Regions from separate parts of the Oceanimonas doudoroffii genome, predicted to be linked through region 2. Evidence: predicted binding sites of a transcription regulator. Region 2 holds the regulator's gene; each other region holds the start of a gene.
The links. The regulator sigma-54, encoded in region 2, starts transcription at its own class of promoters, with help from an activator protein. The targets are predictions, from matches to a motif close to TGGCACNGTTTTNGCTT.
Positions count from the first base shown of each region.

Region 1: the regulator sigma-54 is predicted to act here: its motif matches at 1,236-1,252, upstream of B6S08_RS10700 (ammonium transporter).
Region 3: the regulator sigma-54 is predicted to act here: its motif matches at 6,130-6,146, upstream of flhA (flagellar biosynthesis protein FlhA).

Region 1 is NZ_NBIM01000002.1:225,858-233,941, reverse strand. Features, by position in the region: gene aptA (omega-aminotransferase AptA) at 1-271, opposite strand, end outside; gene B6S08_RS10705 (YceH family protein) at 423-1,043, opposite strand; gene B6S08_RS10700 (ammonium transporter) at 1,415-2,626, shown strand; gene B6S08_RS10695 (YkgJ family cysteine cluster protein) at 2,753-3,088, opposite strand; gene B6S08_RS10690 (hypothetical protein) at 3,138-3,386, shown strand; gene B6S08_RS10685 (methyl-accepting chemotaxis protein) at 3,459-5,342, shown strand; gene B6S08_RS10680 (hydrolase) at 5,405-5,956, shown strand; gene B6S08_RS10675 (alanine/glycine:cation symporter family protein) at 6,070-7,494, opposite strand; gene tal (transaldolase) at 7,702-8,084, shown strand, end outside.
Region 2 is NZ_NBIM01000005.1:142,014-150,097, forward strand. Features, by position in the region: gene mlaE (lipid asymmetry maintenance ABC transporter permease subunit MlaE) at 1-54, opposite strand, end outside; gene mlaF (phospholipid ABC transporter ATP-binding protein MlaF) at 44-844, opposite strand; gene B6S08_RS14080 (KpsF/GutQ family sugar-phosphate isomerase) at 1,023-1,997, shown strand; gene kdsC (3-deoxy-manno-octulosonate-8-phosphatase KdsC) at 1,994-2,548, shown strand; gene lptC (LPS export ABC transporter periplasmic protein LptC) at 2,545-3,093, shown strand; gene lptA (lipopolysaccharide transport periplasmic protein LptA) at 3,062-3,583, shown strand; gene lptB (LPS export ABC transporter ATP-binding protein) at 3,586-4,311, shown strand; gene B6S08_RS14105 (RNA polymerase factor sigma-54) at 4,355-5,791, shown strand; gene hpf (ribosome hibernation promoting factor) at 5,816-6,103, shown strand; gene ptsN (PTS IIA-like nitrogen regulatory protein PtsN) at 6,106-6,552, shown strand; gene rapZ (RNase adapter RapZ) at 6,563-7,429, shown strand; gene B6S08_RS14125 (HPr family phosphocarrier protein) at 7,416-7,691, shown strand; gene mgtE (magnesium transporter) at 7,709-8,084, shown strand, end outside.
Region 3 is NZ_NBIM01000001.1:1,514,723-1,522,806, forward strand. Features, by position in the region: gene B6S08_RS07020 (protein phosphatase CheZ) at 1-505, opposite strand, end outside; gene cheY (chemotaxis response regulator CheY) at 516-887, opposite strand; gene B6S08_RS07030 (RNA polymerase sigma factor FliA) at 1,026-1,739, opposite strand; gene B6S08_RS07035 (MinD/ParA family ATP-binding protein) at 1,732-2,616, opposite strand; gene flhF (flagellar biosynthesis GTPase FlhF) at 2,609-3,976, opposite strand; gene flhA (flagellar biosynthesis protein FlhA) at 3,991-6,093, opposite strand; gene flhB (flagellar biosynthesis protein FlhB) at 6,232-7,365, opposite strand; gene fliR (flagellar biosynthetic protein FliR) at 7,367-8,084, opposite strand, start outside.

The DNA of each region.
Region 1 (8,084 bases), on a different contig from region 2:
ACCCGGGGGCATAATCCAGGGTATGCAGCTGACGATGAATGGCTTCAATGATTTTCGGGTGTTTGTGCCCCAGGCCGGTGCACCACAGCCCGGAGAGGCTGTCGAACAGCCGGCGGCCGTCCACATCGGTAAAATAGGCACCGTCCGCCCCGGCCAGCAGCCGGGGCGCGGCCTTGAAGGCCCGGTTGCCGGTAAAGGGCATCCAGAAGGCGTCCAGGCTGAGCCGGCGCGCCACTTCCTGCTTGTCGTCTGCATCTGTCAGGGAATTCATCACTGGCTCCCACCGCCATTATCGCTCCTACCACTATGGCCGATAAATGCCAGGATGAGCACCCAGTGCCGACGTTAAATGCGAGTTCCGTTCGCTGCCACTGCGCCCGTGCCGTGCTTTCGATGGCACCGGCTGAAAGTGGCGAACGGCATCACTCCCCTTCCAGCTCGCGAATGCGGGCCTTGAGCCGGGCCACTTCCGCCTCCAGCTCGGCAATACGGGCCTGAGCGTCCCCTGCCGGCGCCACCGGGGCCGATGGCTCGGTCACCGGGGCATCGCCAAAGAGGTGGGCATAGCGCGATTCCCGCTTGCCGGGCTGTCGCTCCAGCTTGACCACAAAGGGGCCCTTTTCCATCAGGCTGTGCAGGCAGTCGTCCACCTCACTGACATCGCCAAACGGATGCAGGCGGGCGCAGCGGCTGCGCAGCTCCCCCGGGGTTTGCGGGCCACGCAGCAGCAGCTCGCAGACAATGGCCAGCTCACCGGCGCTGAATTGCAGCTCGCCAAACTCGGTGTTGCAGAAGCGATGCTGATACTTGGCGGCACGGGCGTTAAAACCGGCCACGTTGTTCACCAGACGACGGGCCCCCAGCGTGTTGAGCACCGACTGCACGTCGCGCTCGGCGAGGCTCATCACCGGATCCCGGTTGCTTTTCTGGTTGCAGGCGTTAACCAGTGAATTGAGGGTAAGCGGATAGACATCGGGGGTGGACACCTGCTTTTCAATCAGGCAGCCAATCACGCGTTGCTCGAGGGCAGAGAGTTTTTCCATAACCAGGCTCCTTGTGTTCTGCCTAAAGACTACCGGACACCCCTCAAAACACCAGCATTTTCCGTCGCTTACTGCGTTCCTTCGCGCCCTCTCCATGGCGCCGGTGCTGCCACAGGCCGCGCGCATGGCCGCCGAAACCCCGCGATTACCAGCACGCCGCCGACTTCGGTGAGCCGGCAGTGGCAGCCCCATTGGCACAAATTTTGCCTCGATACTCGCACTAACAGGATCCGCTTTGGTGCAACCCCGTCTCACGCCGCACCAAAGCGGGCAACGTCATAATCAGGTGGCGGGTGCTAAGGTAAATCATGCTGCATTTCGGTGCAGGCGACCCTATCTGGGGCACCGGTCACCGTTACGGAGGAAATCGCGTGGAATCAATCAGCAGCGCTATCGGCGAGCTGTCGCAAAGTGCCAATACAATGTTCATCCTGCTGGGGGCCATACTGGTGTTTGCCATGCATGCCGGGTTTGCCTTTCTGGAGGTGGGCACCGTCAGGCGCAAGAACCAGGTCAATGCCCTGGCCAAAATCATGAGCGATTTTGGCTTTTCGGCCCTGGCCTATCTGTTCGTCGGCTACTGGCTGGCCTACGGCGTCACCTTTTATGACAGTGCCGCCGTGCTGTCCCAGAACCACGGTTATGAGCTGGTCAAATTCTTTTTCCTGATGACCTTTGCCGCCGCCATTCCAGCCATCATCTCCGGCGGCATCGCCGAGCGCGGACGTTTCTGGCCCTTCCTGATCGCCTCGGCGCTGGTGGTGGGACTGGTCTACCCGCTGTTTGAAGGCATTGCCTGGAACGGTAACCATGGCATTCAGGACTGGCTGGAAGACCGGTTTGGTGCACCCTTTCACGATTTTGCCGGCTCTGTTGTGGTGCATGGCGTCGGAGGCTGGCTGGCGCTGGTGGCGGTGCTTTTGCTGGGCATTCGCCACGGGCGCTACAAGGGCGGGCGGCTGGTGGCCTTTCCGCCCTCCAATATTCCCTTTCTCGGCCTTGGCGCCTGGATTCTTTGCATCGGCTGGTTCGGCTTTAATGTTATGTCGGCCCAAACGCTGGATGGCATTTCCGGACTGGTGGCGGTCAACAGCCTGATGGCCATGGTCGGTGGCATCATCAGCGCCCTGATCGCCGGCCGCAACGACCCCGGATTTATCCATAACGGCCCCTTGGCCGGGCTGGTGGCGGTTTGCGCCGGATCCGATGTCATGCATCCCCTTGGTTCATTGCTGGTGGGTGGCGTCGCCGGGGTACTCTTTGTCTGGGCCTTCACTCAGGCCCAGAACCGCTGGAAAATCGACGACGTGCTGGGGGTCTGGCCCCTGCATGGGCTGTGTGGCCTCTGGGGCGGCATTGCCGCGGGCATTTTCGGCAGCGAGGCGCTGGGTGGCCTGGGCGGCGTCAGCCTGATGTCCCAGTTGCTGGGCTCACTGCTGGGGGTCGCCATTGCCCTGCTGGGAGGCCTTGTCATCTACGGCCTGATCAAGGTTCTGGTGGGATTGCGGCTGGATGCCGAGCAGGAATATAACGGCGCGGATCTGAGCATTCACCGCATTGAGTCCAGCTCCGACGACCGTTAACACCACGTCAGGCCTTGTGCCCTGAACAACCGGCCCGGCACCGTCCTGGGCCGGTTGTTTATGACTGGCGATACGAGGGAGTGGCCACCACCGCGGTCGCTTCCTCCAAGGTCTGGCGCCGCCTGCTTATGCCGCCACCGGATTGTCCTCCAGCGGGGGCAGGCCATGAGCGGCCCGGGCCCGGTTGCAGGCGCCCTCGGCGTCATAGGCCTCAAAATCCCGGCAGGGGCCGGGCCGATTTTCATAAATGGAGCAGGACACGCAGCCGCCCACCTCCCCTTCCAGCGCCACACAACGGGGCGATGGCTGGTTGGTGCCACGCATGGCCAGACGGGTAAAAGACACCGGCTCGGTCAGAGGCTCGGGCACGGCAAAGTCGCTGTGCACTTCTCCCCAGTAAAAAGACACACGAAAAAACGCACAGCAGGCACCGCAATTCAAACAGGGATTGCCACCACTCATTAACGCCTTACCTCCAGGCAAAACCAAAACAGTGACGAAAACAGCAACAATGAAAAACGGGAAAGACCCCGTGACGGGAACAACGGAAAAGAAACTGGCGAACGGGTCGACTGCCCGACGCGACGTGCCGGTGGAAACTCCCAGGCTGGAAAAAAAGGGCGATATGAATAAATCGAAATCGGTCGGCAGGCAAGAGGACAAACACGAAAAGGCGAAAAAAATACCAGTTTCTGCTGCCGTCACTCCCGCCATGTTAAAAAATTGTGCGCTTGCGCAAACAATGAAAAACAACCGTTGAGTTTGGCTCAGGGCCGCCGTTCAATACGACCTCGGTCGTTTTCTTCGAGCCACAAAAACAGGGAAATGTTGTATGAAGCTGACTCACAAGGTGGGGCTCACCGCTGCCGCCGTATTGCTGATCACCGTTGGTTTGTTGTCCTGGTTGCAACTTTCGCAGGTGCGGGACAGCCTGCGCCAGCAAACCGCCGCCACCGTTCATGAAACCAGCTCCACCCTGGCGCACCAGATAGAAAACTGGCTGAACGGCAAGCTGGGTCTGATCGACATGGCGGCACAACAAATCAACGGCAACTTCAGCCGTGAGCAAGTGCAGCACACCTTTGATCTGCCGCTGCTCAGGGAAGAATTCATGCTGATTTTCGGCGGCCTGGAAAGCGAAGCAGGACGGGCCATTTCCAACACCCCAGAGTGGAACCCTGCCGGCTGGGACGCCCGCCAGCGCCCCTGGTACACCGTGGCCCGAAACGCCTCCAGAGCCTCGCTCACCGAGCCCTATGCCGACGCCAGCACCGGTGACATTCTGATTTCCGCGGTAGCCAAAATTACCGATAACGGCCGTTTTCTGGGAGCCTTTGGCGGCGATCTTAGCCTGAAATCCATTGCCGATGCGATTAACGTGATCGATTTCAACGGCGCCGGCCACGCCTTTCTGGTGACCCGGGCCGGCAACATCATCTCCCACCCCAACACCGCCCTCAACGGCCGTCCGCTGAGCGATCTGTTTGACGGCAGCACGCCCGAGATCAGCGCCGAACTCAGCACCCATGCTCTCAATGACGCCTCCCACTGGGTGACCTTTACTCCCCTTGAGGGCCTGCAGGGTGCAAACTGGTATATCGGCGTAGCCCTGGACGAAAGCATTGTCATGGCGCGGGCCGACAGGCTGCAATGGCAGTCCCTGCTCATCGCCGCCATAGGCGTTGCCGTCAGCCTGGTGATCCTGGTGCTGTTGATGACCAGCCAGCTCAAGCCGCTGGGTGGCCTGCACCGCTCCCTGGCCGACATCAACAGCGGCGAAGGCGACCTGACCCGGCGCCTGCCCATCGTCAGAAAAGACGAATTCGCCCTGGTTGCCGGCGAGTTCAACGGTTTTCTGGCCCACCTGCAGCAGTTGATCGGCAATGTGATGAGCAGTGCCCATACCCTGAAGTCACGCATCGCCGAAACCTCGGTACAGTCGGAGCAGGCCGAACAACAGCTGCAACTGCAATTGCAGGAGCTGGATCAGCTGGCTACCGCCATGCATGAAATGGCCGCCACCGCCAACGACGTGGCCCGCCACGCTCAGAATGCCGCCGAGGCCGCCAACGCCGCCAACCAGGAAACCGAACAGGGCGTGCTGGTGGTGTCCCGTTCGACCCAGGCCATTGCCCGCCTGGCCGCCGACATGGACGATACCATGGCCTCCGTCAACGAGCTGGCCCAGCTCAGCCGCAATATAGAATCGATTCTGTCGGTGATCAGCGGCATTGCCGAGCAGACCAACCTGCTGGCGCTCAATGCTGCCATTGAAGCGGCCCGGGCCGGCGAGTCGGGCCGCGGCTTTGCGGTGGTGGCCGACGAAGTACGCTCGCTGGCGTCCCGCACCCAACAGTCCACCCAGGAAATTGGCGACATGATAGAAAAGCTGCAGCAGGGAGTGCAGCAGGCCGAGCACAAGATGCAGCAAAGCCAGGCACTGGCCGCCAGCACCACCACGGATGCCGCCGAAGCCAACGAAGTGCTGAGCCGTATTCGCGAGGCCATTGCGCAAATCAACGACATGAACCTGCAGATTGCCACCGCCGCCGAAGAGCAAAGCGCCACCAGCGAAGAGATCAACCAGAACACCACCAACATTCGGGACATCAGCCAGGATGTGGCCAATGGTGCCCTGGAGCAGCTCAACAAGTGCCATGCCATGCTGGAGCAGATGCAGCACCAGGACCGGCTGCTGGGCGAGTTCAAGGTCTAGGCGGACTGTTTATTTGCACCGAAACCGGCATACTGGGGCAGCCGATTAACAAGGAGAAGATTATGCTGATGCATCCCGAGAAGGCCGCCCTGCTGGTGATCGACATTCAGGAAAAACTGGTGCCCGCCATTCACGACAGCAATGGTCTGGCCGCACGCGCCGGCTGGCTGATTGAGGCCTGTCAGGTGCTGGGCACTCCCACCCTGTTTACCGAGCAGTACCCTCGCGGCCTGGGTCACACCCTGCCAGCCCTTACCTCCCTGGTGAAGCAGCCCGAGGTGGTGGACAAGGTGCATTTTTCCGCCGTGGCCGGCGGTTGTGTGCCCGAGCACTGGCAGGATCGCAGCCAGATCATCGTATGCGGCATGGAAACCCACGTCTGCGTGCTGCAAACCGTGCTGGAGTTGCTGCAGTCGGGCAAGGCGGTTTTTGTGGTGGCCGACGCCGTGGGCAGCCGCAGCGAGGAAGACCGCCACCTTGGCCTGGAACGCATGCGCAGCGCCGGCGCGCACATCGTCAGCCGGGAAATGGTGGTGTTTGAACTGATGCAGCAGGCCGGTACCGACACCTTCAAGGCCATCAGCAAACAGTTTCTGGTGGGTGAACAGCCTTGATCCAAGGCGTAAGGCGTAAAATGTAAGTGTTTGGAACCTAGCCCGGCCAGCATGAAGGAAGCAGGTTGTGATGAGCGAAGCACATCACAACCTGCAGGCCCTAATCCCTCGAGTTACTTCTTTTTATCCCAGATCCCCTCTTCCAGCTGGCTGTGCAGCTCGGGGTATTTGCTGGCGTCAAAGGTGGGCAGCCGGCCCAGCTTGCGCTGGTCGTTGTAGTCCTTTGCCAGCTTAATCACCACGCCGGACAGCAACAGTATGGCCACAAGGTTGATCAACGCCATCATGCCCATGGAGGTATCGGCCATGGCCCAGATGGTGGGCAGTTCACCAATGGAGCCAAACATGACCATGCCCAGCACGAACAAGCGGAACACCAGCAGCCCGGCCGGATGGTTGTGCTCCAGGAACACCAGGTTGTTTTCGGCATAGGCGTAGTTGGCCACTATGCTGGTAAAGGCAAAGAACAGGATGGCAATGGCGATAAAGATATTGCCCCAGTCGCCCACCTCGTTGGCCAGCGCCTTCTGGGTCAGCTCAATGCCGGTGACGCCGGAGCCTGGCTCAAACTGGCCCGAAAGCAGAATGATGGAGGCGGTACAGGTACAAATCACTATGGTGTCGGCAAAGACCCCCAGCATCTGCACATAGCCCTGGGACGCCGGGTGCGGCGGATAGGGAGTGGCCGACGCCGCGGCATTGGGCGCCGAGCCCATGCCCGCCTCGTTCGAGAACAGGCCGCGCTTGATGCCGTTAATGAGCGCTTGGGAGATGGCATACCCCATGGCACCGCCACCGGCCTGCTCCAGGCCAAAGGCCGACTTCACTATCAGCGCCAGCACGCCGGGCAGTTCGGTCAGGTTCATGGCCACCACCACCAGGGCGATCAGCAGATAGGCCAGCGCCATAAAGGGCACCACCAGCTCGGCAAAGCGGGCAATGGTGCGCAGGCCGCCAAAGATAATCAGCCCCGCCAGTACCACCAGCACCAGGCCGGTAAGCCACTCGGGCACGCTGAAGGCAACCTGCATGGCGGCACTGATGGAGTTGGCCTGCACGGCGTTGAATACCAGGCCAAAGGCGATGATGAGAAATACCGCAAACAGCACGCCCATCCAGCGCATGCCAAGGCCCCGCTCCATGTAGTAGGCCGGGCCGCCTCGGTAGTTGCCGTCATCGTCCTTGACCTTGTAAAGCTGGGCCAGGGTACTTTCGGCAAAGGCCGTGGCCATGCCGATAAGGGCAATCAGCCACATCCAGAAAATGGCACCGGGGCCACCCAGATAGAGCGCCACCGCCACCCCGGCCAGGTTGCCGGTGCCCACTCGGGCCGCCAGGCTAGTACACAGTGCCTGAAACGAGGAAATGCCCGCCTCATCGGACTGGCGGCTGTGCCGCAGCACCGAGAACATATGACCAAAGTGGCGGAACTGGATCAGGCCCAGCCGCACGGTAAAGAAAATGCCCACGCCCAGCAGCAGGTAGATCAGCACGGATCCCCACAGCAGGTTGTTGATAAAGGCAATAAAGGAGTCCATGAGCACCTCTAGCGTCAAATCAAAATTCATGGCCTTCATTTACATGAGTTCCACGCGAAGCGGCGCAATGTACCACAGCCGCACGCTCGAGCCGAGTGAGCCGGATCACAGCGGCCGGCCATCAGGCTTCCCTGGACCAAGGCCAATGACTTTCGAGAGTGTTAAAACTAGAATATAGCGCTAAACATCACCCTGAAGGACCCGTTCATGGCCAACAAACTCGAACAACTGCGCAAGCTGACCACTGTGGTCGCCGACACCGGCGATATCGACGCCATTCGCAAGTATCAGCCCGAAGATGCCACCACCAACCCGTCCCTGATCCTGAAGGCGGCGCAGATCCCCGAGTACCGCCCGTTGCTCGAAGACGCCGTGACCTGGGCCAAGGCGCAGAGCCAGGACGCCGACCAGCAACTGATTGACGCCTCCGACAAGCTGGCGGTGAACATTGGCTGTGAAATTCTCAAGCTTATTCCCGGCCGCATCTCCACCGAGGTGGACGCCCGGCTGTCATTCGACACCGAAGCCAGCATTGCCAAGGCCCGCCGTCTGATCGCCCTCTACGCCGAGGCCGGCGTGAGCAAGGAGCG
Region 2 (8,084 bases):
GGTCAGGCCGGAAACACCCTGCCGGCCCAGCCGGCCAATCACCTCAATCAACATAGGTCAGTGACTCCCTGTAATCGGGGGCGGGATAATGAAACGGCACCGGGCCGTCGGCATTGCCGCGCAGAAACTGCACCACCTGGGGATCCTCGTGCCGTTTCAGCTCCTCGGGCGTGCCCGCCGCTATCACCTTCTTGTTGGCGATGATGTAGGCGTAATCGGCGATGGTCATCACCTCGTCGACGTCGTGGGTCACCACAATAGAGGTGAGTTGCTGGGCCCGGTTGAGTTCGGAAATCAGCTTGACCAGCACCCCCATGCTGATGGGGTCCTGGCCGGCAAAGGGCTCGTCATACATGATGAGCTCCGGATCCAGGGCGATGCTGCGTGCCAGCGCCGCGCGCCGGGCCATGCCGCCAGACAGCTCGGACGGCAGCAGATGAGCGGCGCCACGCAGCCCCACCGCTTCCAGCTTCATCATCACCAGGGTATGGATCATGGCTTCCGGCAGGCCGCTGTGCTCTCGCAATGGAAAGGCGACATTGTCAAACACCGACAGGCCGGTAAACAGGGCGCCGCTCTGAAACAGCATGCCCATGCGCCGGCGCAGCTGATACAGCCGGTTGCGCCCCAGGGACGGAATCGACTCGCCGTCGAACAGCACTTCGCCGCTGTCGGGCTTGATCTGACCGCCGATCAGCCGCAGCAAGGTGGTCTTGCCGATACCGCTGGGGCCCATGATGGCGGTGATCTTTCCACGCGGAATTTCCAGGTTGATGCCCTCATAGAGAGGACGATCACCGTGGCTGAAGCAAAGATCCCGTATCTCGACAAGGCTCTGGCTCACACTCGCTTCCCCGTAAAAAAGAAAGGATTGTATGGGTTCGGCCGAATATCGGCAACCGCATGACGGTGAATTTGCGCCACCCCCTGTCCACCCAAATCCTGCCCCTGCAGGCATCATGCCGGTCGCTTCTCGGCGCGGGCTTTTCTATAATGGCGCCGCCCCTGAAGCGGAGAACCCCATGTCAGCAGAATTTGATTATCGTAGCACCGCCCAACGCGTTCTCGATATTGAAAAGGCGGCCATCGACGGCCTTTATCAATATCTGGATGAATCCTTCAACCATGCCTGCCGGCTGATGTTTCACTGCCAGGGCAAGGTCATCGTGACCGGCATGGGCAAGTCCGGCCATATCGCCCACAAGATTGCCGCCACCCTGGCCAGCACCGGCACCCCGGCGTTTTTTGTGCACCCGGGCGAAGCCAGTCACGGCGACCTGGGCATGATCGACAGCCGGGACCTGGTGCTGGCCCTGTCCAACTCCGGTGAAAGCGAGGAAATCATCGCCCTGCTGCCGGTGCTCAAGCGCCGGGGCATGAAGCTGGTGTGCATGACCGGCAAGCCCGAGTCCACCATGGCCCGGGAAGCGGATGTGCACCTGTGCACTCGGGTCGAGCAGGAAGCCTGCCCGCTGGGACTGGCCCCCACCGCCAGCACCACCGCCACCCTGGCCATGGGTGACGCCCTGGCGGTGGCGCTGCTGGAGGCCCGCGGCTTTACCGCCGACGACTTCGCCCTCAGCCACCCGGGCGGCGCCCTGGGCAAGCGGCTGCTGCTGCGGGTGGCCGATATCATGCACAAGGACGAGCGGGTGCCCCGAGTGGGTCTCGACACCCTGATCATCGAGGCGCTGCTGGAGATCGGCCGCAGCGGCATGGGCTTTACCGCCGTGGTCGATGGCGAAGGCCGGCTGGCCGGCATCTATACTGACGGAGACCTGCGCCGCACCCTGGACCACAAGGTTGACGTGCACAACACTCGCATCGCGCAGGTCATGACCCGCAGCTGCACCACTGTGCCCGCCGGCATGCTGGCGGCGGAAGCGGTCAAACTGATGGAAGAGAAAAAAATCAGCGGCCTGCTGGTGCTGGATGATGACCAGCGCCCGATCGGGGCCTTTAACATGCACGATTTACTACGCGCGGGAGTGATCTGATGACGGTACAAACCCTCTATGGCGCCGTGACCAAGGACGTCTGGCGCCGGCTGAAAGACATTCGCCTGCTGATTTGTGACGTGGACGGCGTCTTGTCCGATGGCATGATCTACCTCGGTAACGACGGCGAGGAATACAAGGGCTTTTCCACGCGGGACGGCTTTGGCATCAAGGCATTGCTCAATGCCGGCATCGAAGTGGCGGTGATCACCGGGCGCAGCTCGCGCATCGTCAGTGAACGCATGGCTTCACTGAGCGTGCGCCATGTCTATCAGGGCCAGAGTGACAAGATGCACAGTTACGGCGAGCTGCTTGAGCGCCTGGAACTCACCCCCGAACAGGTGGCCTATATCGGCGACGACGTGGTGGATCTGCCGGTGATGCAGGACTGCGGCCTGGGGGTAGCGGTGGCCGATGCCCACCCGCTGGTGCTGCAGCGGGCCGACTACACGACCCGCACCGCCGGTGGCCGGGGTGCGGTGCGCGAACTGTGCGATCTGCTGCTGGCGGCCCGCGGCCGGCTGGAGCAGGCCGAGGGCATGAGCGTATGAGCCGCCAGACCTGGCTGTTTGGCGCCCTGTTCATCATTGCGCTGGCCAGCTGGCAGTGGTTTCGCAACGATACCGAAGCGCCGGTAAACCCGCAGGATTACCAGCCCGATTTCGTCGCCACCAACCTGGCCAGCGTGCAGTACAACCGGCTGGGGCTGCCCTACCGGGGCATGCAGGCGGAGTACGCCGAGTACTACGAGCCCCTGTCCATGACCCTGATGAAAAAACCTGTTATCTTGCTCTATTCCCCCGATGGCCAGCCCCAGTGGCGGCTCCGCGGTGATGACGGCACCATCAATACCGGCGACAATGCCGTGCTGACCGGCAATGTCGTGGGCAATGGGCTGCAACCGGATGCCCTGGTGGAAACCCTGACCACCGAATATCTGGAACTGGACTTTATCAATAACCAGCTGCGCTCCAACCGGCAGGTGCGGCTGCAAAGTCCGCAATACCAGGCCGAGGGGCTGGGTGTGCTGGGCGAGCTTGATCAACAAACGGTGGAATTACTGAATGAAACCCGGGCAACTTATTTCAATCCTTAGTCTTGGCGGCCTGCTCGGCCTGGGTCAGGCCCAGGCCAGGGACAGCGACTTTCGCCAGCCGGTGACCATAGACGCGGGCCGTCAACTGGTAGAGCTGGCCGATGACAAGGTCACCTTTATCGACAAGGTAGTGGTCAAGCAGGGCAGCATAGACGTGCGCGCCGACCAGCTGGTGGTGATCCGCAATGAACAGGGCCTGCAGTCGATGACTGCCAAGGGCAGTCCGGCCACCTACGAGCAGATCCTCAACAACGGCAAGCCGGTGCATGCCGAGGCGCGGGAAATTCACTACGACATGCGCGCCCGCACCATCACCCTGATTCGGGACGCCAAGCTCAAGCAGGATGACAACATCGTCACCGGCTACCGTATTCGCTACTTTATCGACAAGGAGCAGATGGAGGCCGAAAGCCAGGGCGGCAAGGACAGGGTCACCACCATCTTCCTGCCCGAGCAGGTGCAGAATTTCGACGAGCAGGACAAGAACTGAGCATGGCGATACTGAAAGCGCGCGGCCTGCAGAAAAGCTACAAGGGCCGCAAAGTGGTGGCCGACGTCAGCCTGACCGTTAACACCGGTCAGATCGTGGGTCTGCTCGGCCCCAACGGTGCCGGCAAGACCACCTCCTTTTACATGATTGTGGGCCTGGTCCAGCGGGACGCCGGCAGCATCACCATCGACGGCCAGGATATCAGTCACGAGCCCATGCACGTGCGCGCCCGCTCCGGCATTGGCTACCTGCCCCAGGAGGCCTCGATTTTTCGCCGCCTGAGCGTGGCCGACAACCTGATGGCGGTGCTGCAGACCCGCAAGGATCTGAATGCCGACGGCCGCAGCGAGAAAATGGAACAGCTGCTGGAAGAATTCAACATTACCCATATTCGCGACAGCCTGGGAATGAGTCTGTCCGGCGGCGAACGGCGGCGGGTTGAGATCGCCCGGGCGCTGGCGGCGGATCCGCGCTTTATTCTGCTCGACGAACCCTTTGCCGGTGTGGATCCCATTTCGGTGATAGACATCAAGAAAATCATTCTGCACCTCAGGGACAGAGGACTGGGCGTACTGATCACCGATCACAATGTGCGCGAGACCCTGGACGTGTGCGAAAAGGCCTATATTGTCAGTCATGGGCACCGCATCGCCGCCGGCACACCGACGGAAATCCTCGCCAACGAGCAGGTCAAAAAGGTTTATCTCGGCGAACAATTCAGCCTCTGAAGGCACCGCAACCCGCGGTTGATATGGAAGGACGTTTGCATACATGAAGCCGACTCTTCAGTTACGTCTGGGCCAGCAGCTGACCATGACGCCCCAGCTGCAGCAGGCCATTCGCCTGTTGCAGCTGTCCAGCATGGAGCTGCAGCAGGAAATTCAGCAGGCGCTGGACAGCAACCCCCTGCTGGAGCAGGAGGAAGCCGACAGCGTCAAGGTGGCCGACAACCGCAACGAAGAGCAGATGGCCGCCGACACCGCCATGGAGCGCAACCAGCTGTCCGAAGACTTGCCCATGGACACCAGCTGGGAGGAGGTTTACACCGCCTCTCCGGTCAGCGGCGGCGCCGGCCTGCCGGAAGGGCTGGAAGACAGCGTTTACCAGGGTGAAACCACCGAGAGCCTGCAGGACTACCTGATCTGGCAGATGAATCTGACCCCTTTCAGTGACACCGATCAGGCCATCGCCATGGCCATAATCGATGCCGTCGACGACGCCGGCTACCTCACCGCCGGTATCGACGATCTGCTGGAAGCGGTATCGGCCCGGGAGCTCGGTATCGAGGCCGACGAAGTGGAAGCAGTGCTCAAGCGTATTCAGCACTTCGACCCCATCGGCGTGGCCGCCCGCAGCGTGCAGGAGTGCCTGTGCATTCAGCTGGAGCAGTATCCGCCCGACACACCCTGGCTGAGTGAAGCCCGCGCCTTGCTGGCCCAGCACATGGACCTGCTCGGCAACCGTGACTACCGCAGCCTGCAGCGCAAGACCAAGCTCAAGGAAGACGAGCTCCGGGAAGTGCTGGCGCTGATTCAGCAACTGGAGCCCCGCCCCGGCAGCAGCATTATTCAGGGTAACTCCGAATACGTCATTCCCGATGTGGTGGTCACCAAGCGCAGCGGGGTCTGGGTGGTGGAACTCAACCCAGAGGCCATGCCCAAGATACGGCTCAACCAGACCTACGCGGCCCTGGCCAGCAAGCCCCGCAACAGCGAGGACGGCCAGTTTATTCGCAATCACCTGCAGGACGCCAAGTGGTTTCTCAAGAGCCTTGAAAGCCGAAATGAGACGCTGCTCAAGGTTGCCAATTGTATTGTTGAACAACAACAGGCATTCTTTGAATATGGAGAAGAGGCCATGAAGCCCATGGTGCTGAACCATGTGGCGGAAGCGGTGGAGATGCACGAATCCACCATCTCCCGGGTGACCACACAGAAGTTCATGCACAGCCCCCGTGGCGTGTTTGAACTCAAGTATTTCTTCTTCAGTCATGTGGGCACCGACGACGGGGGTGAGTGTTCGTCCACGGCAATTCGCGCCCTGATCAAGAAGCTGGTCGGGGCCGAAAACCCGGCCAAGCCGCTGAGCGACAGCAAAATTGCCCAGCTGCTGGCCGACCAGGGGATCAAGGTGGCCAGGCGAACCATCGCCAAGTACAGGGAGTCACTGGCCATTCCCCCTTCCAATCAGCGCAAACGCCTGGTTTAAAGGCAACGACAGAAGGAAGACGTTATGCAAATAAATCTGACCGGACACCATGTCGAGATCACCGATGCCCTGCGTGATTATGTGAACAGCAAGTTTACCCGGCTGGAACGCCATTTCGATCACATCACCAATGCGCACGTCATCCTTAATGTGGAAAAAATGCAGCAAATCGCCGAAGCCAAGCTGAACGTCACCGGCGGCGAGCTGTTTGCCAACTCCCAGCATGAAAACATGTATGCGGCCATCGACAGCCTCATCGACAAGCTGGATCGTCAAATCATCAAACACAAAGAAAAACTCAAGCAAAAATAACCATGGAAGTCGCCGACATACTCAGCAGGGGCTGCACCCGCAGTGCAGTCCCCTGCACGAGCAAAAAACGTGCTCTGGAAATTATCAGCGAGCTGGCTGCCGAACATCTCAATATCGGCAGCCAGCCGCTTTTTGACTGTCTGCTGGCCCGAGAGAAAATGGGCAGTACCGGCATCGGCAATGGCATCGCCATTCCTCACGGCCGGATCAGCGATGACAACAAGGCGACTGCCGTACTGCTTACCTTTGCCGAGCCGGTGGAGTTCGACGCCATCGACAACCAGCCGGTGGGCTTGGTGTTTGCCCTGCTGGTACCGGAGCAGGAATGCAAGCAACACCTCAAGACCCTGTCGCTGATCGCCGAGAAACTGAGTAACAAGCAGGTGTGCCGGCAATTACGTCAGGCCGGCAGCGATGAGGAACTCTATCAAATCATGATTTCAGCCTGAGGATAGCAAGATGCAGCTGGTGATCGTCAGTGGCCGTTCCGGTTCGGGCAAAACCGTGGCCTTGCGGGTACTTGAAGATCTCGGCCATTACTGCGTCGACAACCTGCCGGTGGCGCTGCTGCCGGAGCTGGTGCGGCTGCGCCGGGACAAACCCGGAGCGGTGGCGGTAAGCATAGACGTACGCAACCTGCCCGACAGTGCCGAGCAGCTGGAAGCCTTTCTGGCCGAGGTGCGAGCCATGGATGACGTTCAGCCTTCCAGCATCTTTATCGACGCCGACAATTCGGTGCTGATCCGCCGCTTTGGGGACACTCGCCGGCTGCATCCGCTGTCCCGCCACAGCCTGACCCTGGACGAGGCCATTCGCGAAGAAACTCATCTGCTGGCGCCACTGTCGTCGGACGCGGACCTGCGCATCGATACCTCGTCCTTAAGCATTCACGATCTCAGCGAAATCATTCGCGAACGCATCCTCGGCAAGAAAGAAAAGGAATTGAACTGGGTGTTCGAGTCCTTTGGCTACAAATACGGCGTTTCCAAGGACGCCGACTTCGTGTTTGACGCCCGTTTTCTGCCCAACCCCCACTGGATTGCCGAACTGCGCCCCTTTACCGGCCAGGATCAGCCGGTGGCCGATTACCTGAGCAGCCAGCCCGAGGTGATGAAATACCTGTGGCAGCTGGAAAACCTGCTGATCACCTGGATGCCCCACCTGGAACGCAATAACCGCAGCTATGTCACCGTGGCCATCGGCTGCACCGGCGGTCAGCACCGTTCGGTCTTCATCGCCGAACAGCTGGCCCGGGTCTTTGGCCAGATGGGCAAAAGCGTGCAGCTACGTCACCGTACTCTGGAAAAGCGCAATGCCGAAAATTGAACGCGACCTGCAAATCGTCAACAAGCTAGGGCTGCACGCCCGGGCCGCCATTCAGCTGGTGCAGCTGACCCAGCAATTCGACGCCGAAGTCACCGTGTGCAACCAGCAGAAAGAGGCCCCCGCCAACAGCGTCATGGGCCTGCTGATGCTGGAAACGGCCCAGGGACACGCCATTCGCGTGGTGGCCGAGGGCCCGGAAGCGGAAGCCGCCATGAATGCCGTGGCCCGGCTGGTGGCGGATCGCTTTAACGAGTCGGAATAACCCGACGGATCCGCCCCATGACAGAGTCCACCGATCAAACCGGCACCACGGACCACCTCGAGGCGGTCACCCAGGCCCTCAACAGCGGCATGTTTGTGCACGTGCGCCGCATGCTGCAGCAGATGCGCCCGGGGGACGTGGCCTGGTTGCTGGAATCTTCACCCGCTCCCAGCCGAAAGGTACTCTGGCAGCTGATCGATCCGGACGATTACGGCGAGATCCTGGAAGAGCTGTCGGAAGAGGTGCGCGACGGCATCATTCGGCTGATGGAGCCGGAAAAGCTGGCCATCGCCCTGGAGGACATGGAGTCGGACGATCTGGCCTATGTACTGCGGGATCTGCCCGAGCAGCTGTTCAACCAGGTGCTCACCGAAATGGACGAGCAGGATCGCC
Region 3 (8,084 bases), on a different contig from region 2:
GGTAATCCTGGGCCATCAGGATCTCGGTAAGCAACTGGCGCAGCCTGTCGGCATCCTGCTCGGAATCCTGGAGAAAGTCGTCCAGTTGATGGCAAAGTTCCTTGAACTTGTTGAGTTCCAACTGCCGTTGCATCAGCCCGCGCCAGCCCGGCATCACCTGCTGAATACGATCGTTAAGCCGGTCTGCAATGGGCAGACTGGCCTCAACCGCATCCATGGTACGATTGGCCGCCTTGTCGGTCATGTCGATGACATAGTTGAGCCGTTCCCGAGCATCGGGAATATCGGTCTGCGCCAGCTCCGGCAACCGAGGATCGGTACGAAACTCCTTCAGGGCGTCGTGCAGCTGACGGGTCAGCTGGCCCACCTGGTCCAGCAGCGCATCTGCGTGCGGCATGCAGACATCGGTCATCAGCCGGTCGGCGCCGGCCTGATCGCCCCGCTCCAGCAGCGCCACCAGCTCTCTGGCCTGCTCCAGACTGATGAGTCCTTGTTGTTGTGTCATGGCAATGCCCTTATCCGATGCGCTCAAAAACCTTCTCGAGTTTTTCCTTGAGAGTGGCGGCGGTAAAGGGCTTGACTACGTAACCGTTCACGCCGGCCTGCGCGGCGGTGATGATTTGCTCGCGCTTGGCTTCGGCGGTCACCATCAGCACCGGCAGGTGTCTGAGCTTGTCGTCGGCGCGAATGGCCCTGAGCAGATCAATGCCCTGCATGCCGGGCATGTTCCAGTCGGTCACCACAAAGTCAAAATCCCCACTCTTGAGCATGGGCAAGGCCGTGGTGCCGTCGTCCGCCTCGTGGGTATTGTTAAAGCCCAGATCCCTGAGCAAATTTTTTATAATCCTGCGCATGGTGGAAAAATCATCCACGATGAGGATTTTCATGTTTTTGTCCAACCGATTCCTCCTGTCCGCTGAGCCAATCAGCGCTGACCATGAAAACGTGCCACCGGGTTAAATCGGCAGCCGCGCCGGCTTCTTGAGCCGAATATCAGGTTTTTACGCCGAAAGCCGCGAAAAATGTCATTGTTGCCAATCTTTTAAACGGGAACGAAGCCGCAGCATGGCCTGACTGTGGATCTGGCTCACCCTCGACTCGGAAACCGACAGGATCTCCCCGATTTCCCGCAAGTTCAGTTCTTCATCGTAATAAAGCGACAGCACCAGGGCTTCCCGCTCCGGCAGTGTTTTAATGCCGTCGGCGAGGGCCCGCTGAAACCGGTCTCTGGCCATACCGGCAAAGGGGCTGCCGGTATGTACGGCCGGATCGGCCTGGTATTCCACTCCCTGCTCAAATTCATCCATTTCCAGCAGCTTGCCGTGATTAACGTCGGCCAGCATGGTGTGATACTGGGTCAGCGACACCCCCAGCTCGTCGGCGACTTCCCGATCCTGGGCCGGGCGGCCCTCACGGCGCTGAATGGCATGCATGGCCTCGGCAATCTGGCGACCGTTGCGGTGCACCGAACGCGGCACCCAGTCGCCCCGGCGAATTTCATCCAGCATGGCGCCACGAATGCGAATGCCGGCAAAGGTCTCAAAACTGGCGCCCTTGGACGCATCAAAGCTTTTCGCCGCCTCCAGCAGCCCCACCATACCCGACTGCACCAGATCGTCGAGCTGAACGCTGTCGGGCAGGCGCGCCAGCAAATGCTGGGCAATGCGCCGCACCAAGGCAGCGTGCCGCTCCACCAGGCCCTGGCTGTTGTGCCGGGCGTAGGCCTGCGCCTTAATCACCACGGGCATCCTGCTCAGCCACCGGATTGGCGAGCAGTCTCTCTACAAAAAATTGCAGGTGTCCCTGGGCCCGGTGCGGTGTGGGCCAGGTCAGGGCCTTGGTGGCCAGGGCACGAATGGCAATGGACGACGGCGCCTTGGGGTACTGATTCACCACCAGGGTCTGGCGCCGCACCGCCATGCGCAGGTTACCGTCAAAGGGAATGCAGGACACCAGTTCCAGGGAGGCGTCGAGAAACTTGTCGGTAACCCGGGTCAGCTTGGCGAACAGCTCCATGCCTTCTCGCTGGCTGCGCACCATGTTGGCCACAATCTTGAAACGGAAGACACCGTGCTCCCGGGACAGCAGCTTGATCAGCGCATAGGCGTCGGTGATCGAGGTGGGCTCGTCGCACACCACCACCAGCACTTCCTGGGACGCCCGGGAAAAACTGAGCACCATGTCGGAAATGCCGGCGGCGGTGTCCACCAGCAGCACATCCACCGGGGTGCGCATCTCGCTGAAGGCCCGAATCAGGCTGACATGCTCCAGGGGTGACAGCTCGGTCATCGACTGGTTGCCGGAGGTGGCGGGAATAATGCGAATGCCCTGTGGGCCTTCCACCATGATGTCGTCGAGGCTGCACTCTCCCCGCAACACATGGGACAGGTTGCGCCGCACGCGAATGCCCAGCAGCACATCCACGTTGGCCAGCCCCAGATCCGCATCCAGCACCATTACCCGCTTGCCCTGTGCCGCCATGGCCGAGGCCAGATTGAGGGTGATATTGGTCTTGCCCACCCCGCCCTTGCCCCCGGTGACGGCGATCACCTGCACTCTGTTCATTTTGCTCATAAGCCGCAGTCCGCTTGCCTGGTCCTGAAACCAATTAGTCATAGAAACGCGCATCCTCATCGTCTGCGTCGGAAGCGGCCCAGTAGTAGGGCTCTTCCTGCTGCTGTTCCACTCGGCCCAGGGCCTGGCGAACCAGCTCCTCGGCCTTGGCCAGACGCAGGTCTTCCGGCACCCGCTGACCGTCGGTGACATAACTGATGGGCAGGCTGTTCTGAATGCTGATGTCGAGCACGTCGCCCAGCGACAGGCTTTCGTCCAGCTTGGTCATAATGCAGCCGGCCAGGGGAATGCGGCGAAAATGCTCCACCGCCTCCTGCAGCACCCGGCGCTGGGCGGTGGCCGGCAGCACCAGGTAATTACGAATACGAATCTGGCGATCCCCCACCAGGGTGTCGAGTTGCTCGTTGAGGCGCATGTCCCGCTGGCCCATGCCGGCGGTGTCAATCAGCACTAGACGGCGATGACGCAGCTGATACAGGGCCTGAGCCAACTCTTCGTAGGTGCGCGCCTGCTTGACCGCCACACCCATGATTCGGCCATAGGTCTGCAGCTGCTCATGGGCGCCGATGCGATAGTGATCCGTGGTGATCAACGCCAGCTGATCGGCACCGTGACGGGCGGCAAACCGCGCCGCCAGTTTGGCGATGGTGGTGGTTTTGCCCACCCCGGTGGGACCGAGCAGGGCCACGGCACCGCCCTGGCGCATGATTTCGTCTTCGCCGGTCACCAGCAGCTCGTTAAGCGCCGCTTCAATCTGGGTCCAGGCCTCGTGGGGGGCGGCACTTTCGTGTACCCGCATGGCCAGCATGTCGGCAAAGCCGTCGCTGAAGCCCAGCTGCCTGAGCTGCTTGATCACCATGGCCCGCACCGGCTCGCGCCGCTCCACTTCCTGCCACATCAGCCCCGACACCTGGTGCTCCAGCAGCCGGCGAATGCTGGCAATTTCCTGGCGCATGGCGTTCAGTTCCTTGTCTTTGGAACTTTCCTTTTGCCGGCTGTCACGGCTGCCCTTGCCGCCGCCGGCAAACAGTGACGACGGCTGGTTGAGCACCGGCTCCCGGCGCTTCTCGGGCTGGCCCCAGTCCACCTGCTCGGCCAGGGTTTTGGGGGAAGGGTCGCGTTTGCCCCGGCTGAGCAGGGCCTGCAGGGAGTCGGCCTGCTGCTGACCACTGAGCGGCGGTACAAACTGACGGGCCTGCGACGAAATTCTGACATTGTCGTCGGACAAGGCGCGGGGGGAGCTGTCCACCGGCGCTCCGTCGTCGTCATCCACGGCGGCGACGATTTCAATGCCGCCCGAGACCTTCTTGTTGGACATGATCACCGCATCGGGCCCGAGCACTTCCTTGACTTCGGCCAGGGCGGCCCGCATGTCCTTGGCAAAAAACCGTTTAATCTTCATTCAGTCTCCCCCCGCTACTGCTGTCCGACCGAGGCTACGATGCGGATCTGACGATCGTCCGGCACTTCCTGATAAGACAGCACCCGCAGACTGGGAATGGTATGTTTCACAAAGCGCGCCAGGGTGGTACGCAACATGCCCGAGGTCAGCAATATCGCCGGCTGACCTTCCAGCTCCTGATTGGTGGCGGCCTGGGACAGGGACTGCTGCATGCGCTCCGCCAGTCCCGGCTCTATGCCGCTCCCTTGCGCGCCACCGGCCTGCAAAGAGTTCTGCAAAATTTGTTCCAACTCTGGCGCCAGGGTGATGACCGGCAGCTCCCGCTCGGTGCCGGCAATCTCCTGCACCAGGAACCGCCGCAGGGCGATTCGGCAGGCGGCGGTCAGCACTTCCGGATCCTGACTCTTGGGGGCGTACTCGGTCAGGGTCTGCAGTATGGTGCGCATGTCACGAATGGACACGCCTTCGTTCAGCAGGCTCTGCAGCACCTTGGTGACCAGGGCCAGGCTCAGGGTATTGGGCACCAGGCCTTCCACCAGCTTGGGCTGACTGCGGCCTATCTGATCGATCAGGTTCTGCACTTCTTCATGACCCAGCAGCACGGCGGCGCTGTTGGTGAGTAGCTGGCTGAGATGGGTCGCCACCACGGTCGCGGCATCCACCACGGTGTAACCCAGGCTCTGGGCGTGCTCTATCTGATCCCGGGCAATCCAGGTGGCTTCCAGGCCAAAGGCCGGATCCCGAGTATCAATGCCCTGTAGAGGGCCGAACACCTGGCCCGGGTTGATGGCCAGCTCCCGCTCGGGATAGATGTCGGCGAGCCCCGAGCTGACCCCCATCAGGGTGATCTGATACTGGTTGGGGCCCAGCTCCAGGTTGTCGCGAATGTGCACGGCGGGAATGAGAAAGCCCAACTCCTGGGACAACTTCTTGCGTACCCCCTTGATACGACTGAGCAGCTCGCCGCCCTGGGACACATCCACCAGGCTGATCAGCCGGTAGCCCACTTCCAGGCCGATGGTATCCACCTGCACCACGTCGTCCCAGCTCAACTCGCGGCTTTCGCTGCCGCCGGCCACCGCCGGCGGCTGGGCCGCGGCTTCCTGCTGTTGCTGTGCACGCTCGCCCTGGCGCTTGTGCATCCACCAGGCACCAAAGGCAGACAACCCACCCAGCAATAAGAAGGCAAAATGGGGCATGCCCGGCACCAGCCCCATGGCGATCAGAATGCCGGCGGCGATGGCAAGGGAGCGCGGGTTGTCAAAAAGCTGACCCAGCATGGCCTGGCCCATGTCTTCCCGCGTGTTTTGCCGCGTCACGATAATGGCGGCGGCAATGGACAACAGCAACGAGGGGATCTGCGCCACCAGGCCATCACCTATGGTGAGCAGGGTATAAACCCGGGCGGCATCGCCAAAGGACAGCTGGTGCTGGGCCATGCCGATAATGAAACCGCCGATGATATTGATAAAGAGGATCATGATGCCGGCAATGGCATCCCCCTTAACGAATTTTGACGCACCGTCCATGGAGCCGTAGAAGTCCGCTTCTCGCGTGACCTCTTCCCGGCGGGTACGGGCTTCATCCTGATTGATCAGGCCGGCGTTGAGATCGGCATCGATGGCCATCTGTTTGCCGGGCATGGCATCCAGGGTAAAACGGGCACTCACTTCGGAAATACGTCCGGCGCCCTTGGTCACCACCGCGAAGTTGATGATCATCAGGATCAGAAAGACGATAAGGCCGACCGCATAGTTGCCGCCGATCACCACGGAGCCAAAGGCCTCGATCACGTTACCGGCGGCATTGCCGCCCTGGTGACCTTCCAGCAGCACCACGCGAGTGGACGCCACGTTCAGTGCCAGCCTGAGCAGGGTGGCCACCAGCAGCACGGTGGGAAAGGCGGCAAAGTCGAGGGGACGCTGGGTGTAAACCGCCACCAGCAGTACCACCAGGGCCAGGGAGATATTGAAGGAAAACAGCACATCCAGCATCAGGGCCGGAATGGGCAACACCACCATGGCGAGCGCCGCCAGCACCAGCAGCGGCGTACCCATGCCCTTGTTGACCCACTTGGACCACTGTTTTGCCTGTGAAAGCCTCGCCCTTAACTCCATGACACTCGCTGACGTTCAAAAATCATGGTGGTTGACATGCAAAAAACAAACCAACTTAAATCAACAGCCAGAGGGGGAGATGTCATGGACTGAAGCCACAGGTGGCTTGCTCCTTTATAGCTTCAGCCTTGCGGTGCTTTATACCCGGTACTCATCGGGGATGGGCAAATCGTCCTTGAGCGGTACCGGCTTGTTGCCCTGCCCCTTGCGCCAAGCGTTAAGCTGGAACACATAGGCCAGGATCTGGGCCACGGCCACAAACAGGCCATCGGGAATTTCCCGGTCAAGCTTGGTGGAGAAGTACACCGCTCGGGCCAGGGCCGGCGACGAAATCACCGGCACCTGATACTCCCGGGCCACTTCCCGAATCTTGAGGGCGACTTCATCCAGCCCCTTGGCCACCACCACGGGGGCCGCACCGGGCTTGTCCTTGTCATAACGCAGGGCCACCGAGAAATGGGTCGGGTTGACCACCACCACGTCGGCGGTGGGCACTTCGGCCATCATGCGGCGATTGGCCATTTCCTGCTGCAGCCGGCGAATACGGCTTTTCACCTCGGGTTTGCCCTCGGTGTTCTTGTATTCGTCCTTGACCTCCTGCAGCGTCATTTTCAGCTGACGAGTGTGGTTCCACACCTGAAAGGGCACATCGATGGCGACGATGGGCAACAACGCCAGGCACAGTGCCAGTCCCATCCACAGCAACAGCTCCAGGGCGTCCTTCATGGCCAGGTTCAGGGTTTCACCGCTGAGGCGCAGAATATGGTCGAACTGGCTCCACAGCAGCCAGATCGCGATGGTGGCAATAAACACCACCTTGGCAATGGACTTCAGCAGCTCGACCAGCGCCTGCACGCCAAACATGCGCTTGAGGCCGTTCACCGGGCTGAGACGACTGAATTTTGGCATCATTGCCTGGGTGCTGAAGTTAAAGCCCCCCAGCAGGCTGTTGCCCACCAGGGCCGCCACCAGCACCACGGCAAACATGCCCAGTAACGGCCACATCAGCCCGCCAATGGCCTCGGCCAGCGCCGGCATCATGGTAGCCGGATCGAAAATGGCCGCTCGTTCCAGCCGAAAACTCTGCTCAAACACCATGGACAACGCCTCCCCGAGCGCATCCCCCAGCATCAGCAGGGCAGCGGCGGCACTGAGCAGCACCGCCGCCGTGCCCAGCTCCTTGGAACGGGGAATCTGGCCTTTTTCCCGCGCCTGCCGAAGGCGCTGCTCCGTGGGCTGTTCCGTTCTTTCCTGGCCGTCCGACTCTGCCATGTCAGCCTCCCTCGCAGGTCAGTCTCAGGGTGTCACACATCACCTGCTGCATGCGCAGCCATTGATTTTCGAAATGATCCATAAAACCGCCCAGGGTCAGCCACATGATAAACAGGCCGCATACCATGCTGATGGCAAAGCCCACGCTGAAGATATTGAGCTGGGGGGCGGCCCGGGTCATGACCCCGAAACTGAAGTTGATCAGCAGCATGGCCACGATGGCCGACAGCGACATGGCCACCGCCGCCTGAAACAACAGTGTCAGCAAACCGGCGAGGTTCTGCCAGTCGCCGACCGTCAGCCCACTGACGGCCACCGGCACTGAGGTAAAGCTGAGCACAATGGCCTCGATCATCACCAGGTGGCCATCAAGGCCGAGAAACAGCAGGGTGCCCAGCATCAGGTAAAGCTGACCCACCACCGGCGCCGACTGACCATTCAGGGGATCGACCATAGAGGCAAACCCCAGGCTGGTCTGCATGGCAATAATCTGGCCGGCGGTGACGAAGGTCTGCAGCAAGAACTGGGACAGCAGGCCAATAACGGCGCCGATCAGCACCTGCTGAACGGTGATCAGAAAGCCTGCCATCGAAAACAGCTCCACCGCCGGCATCGGCGGCAGCACCGGCGCCACCGCCAGGGTCATGGCCACCGCCAGCAGCAGCCGGGTATAAACCGGCGTAAGGTTGGCACCAAACATCACCATGGTCATCATCAAC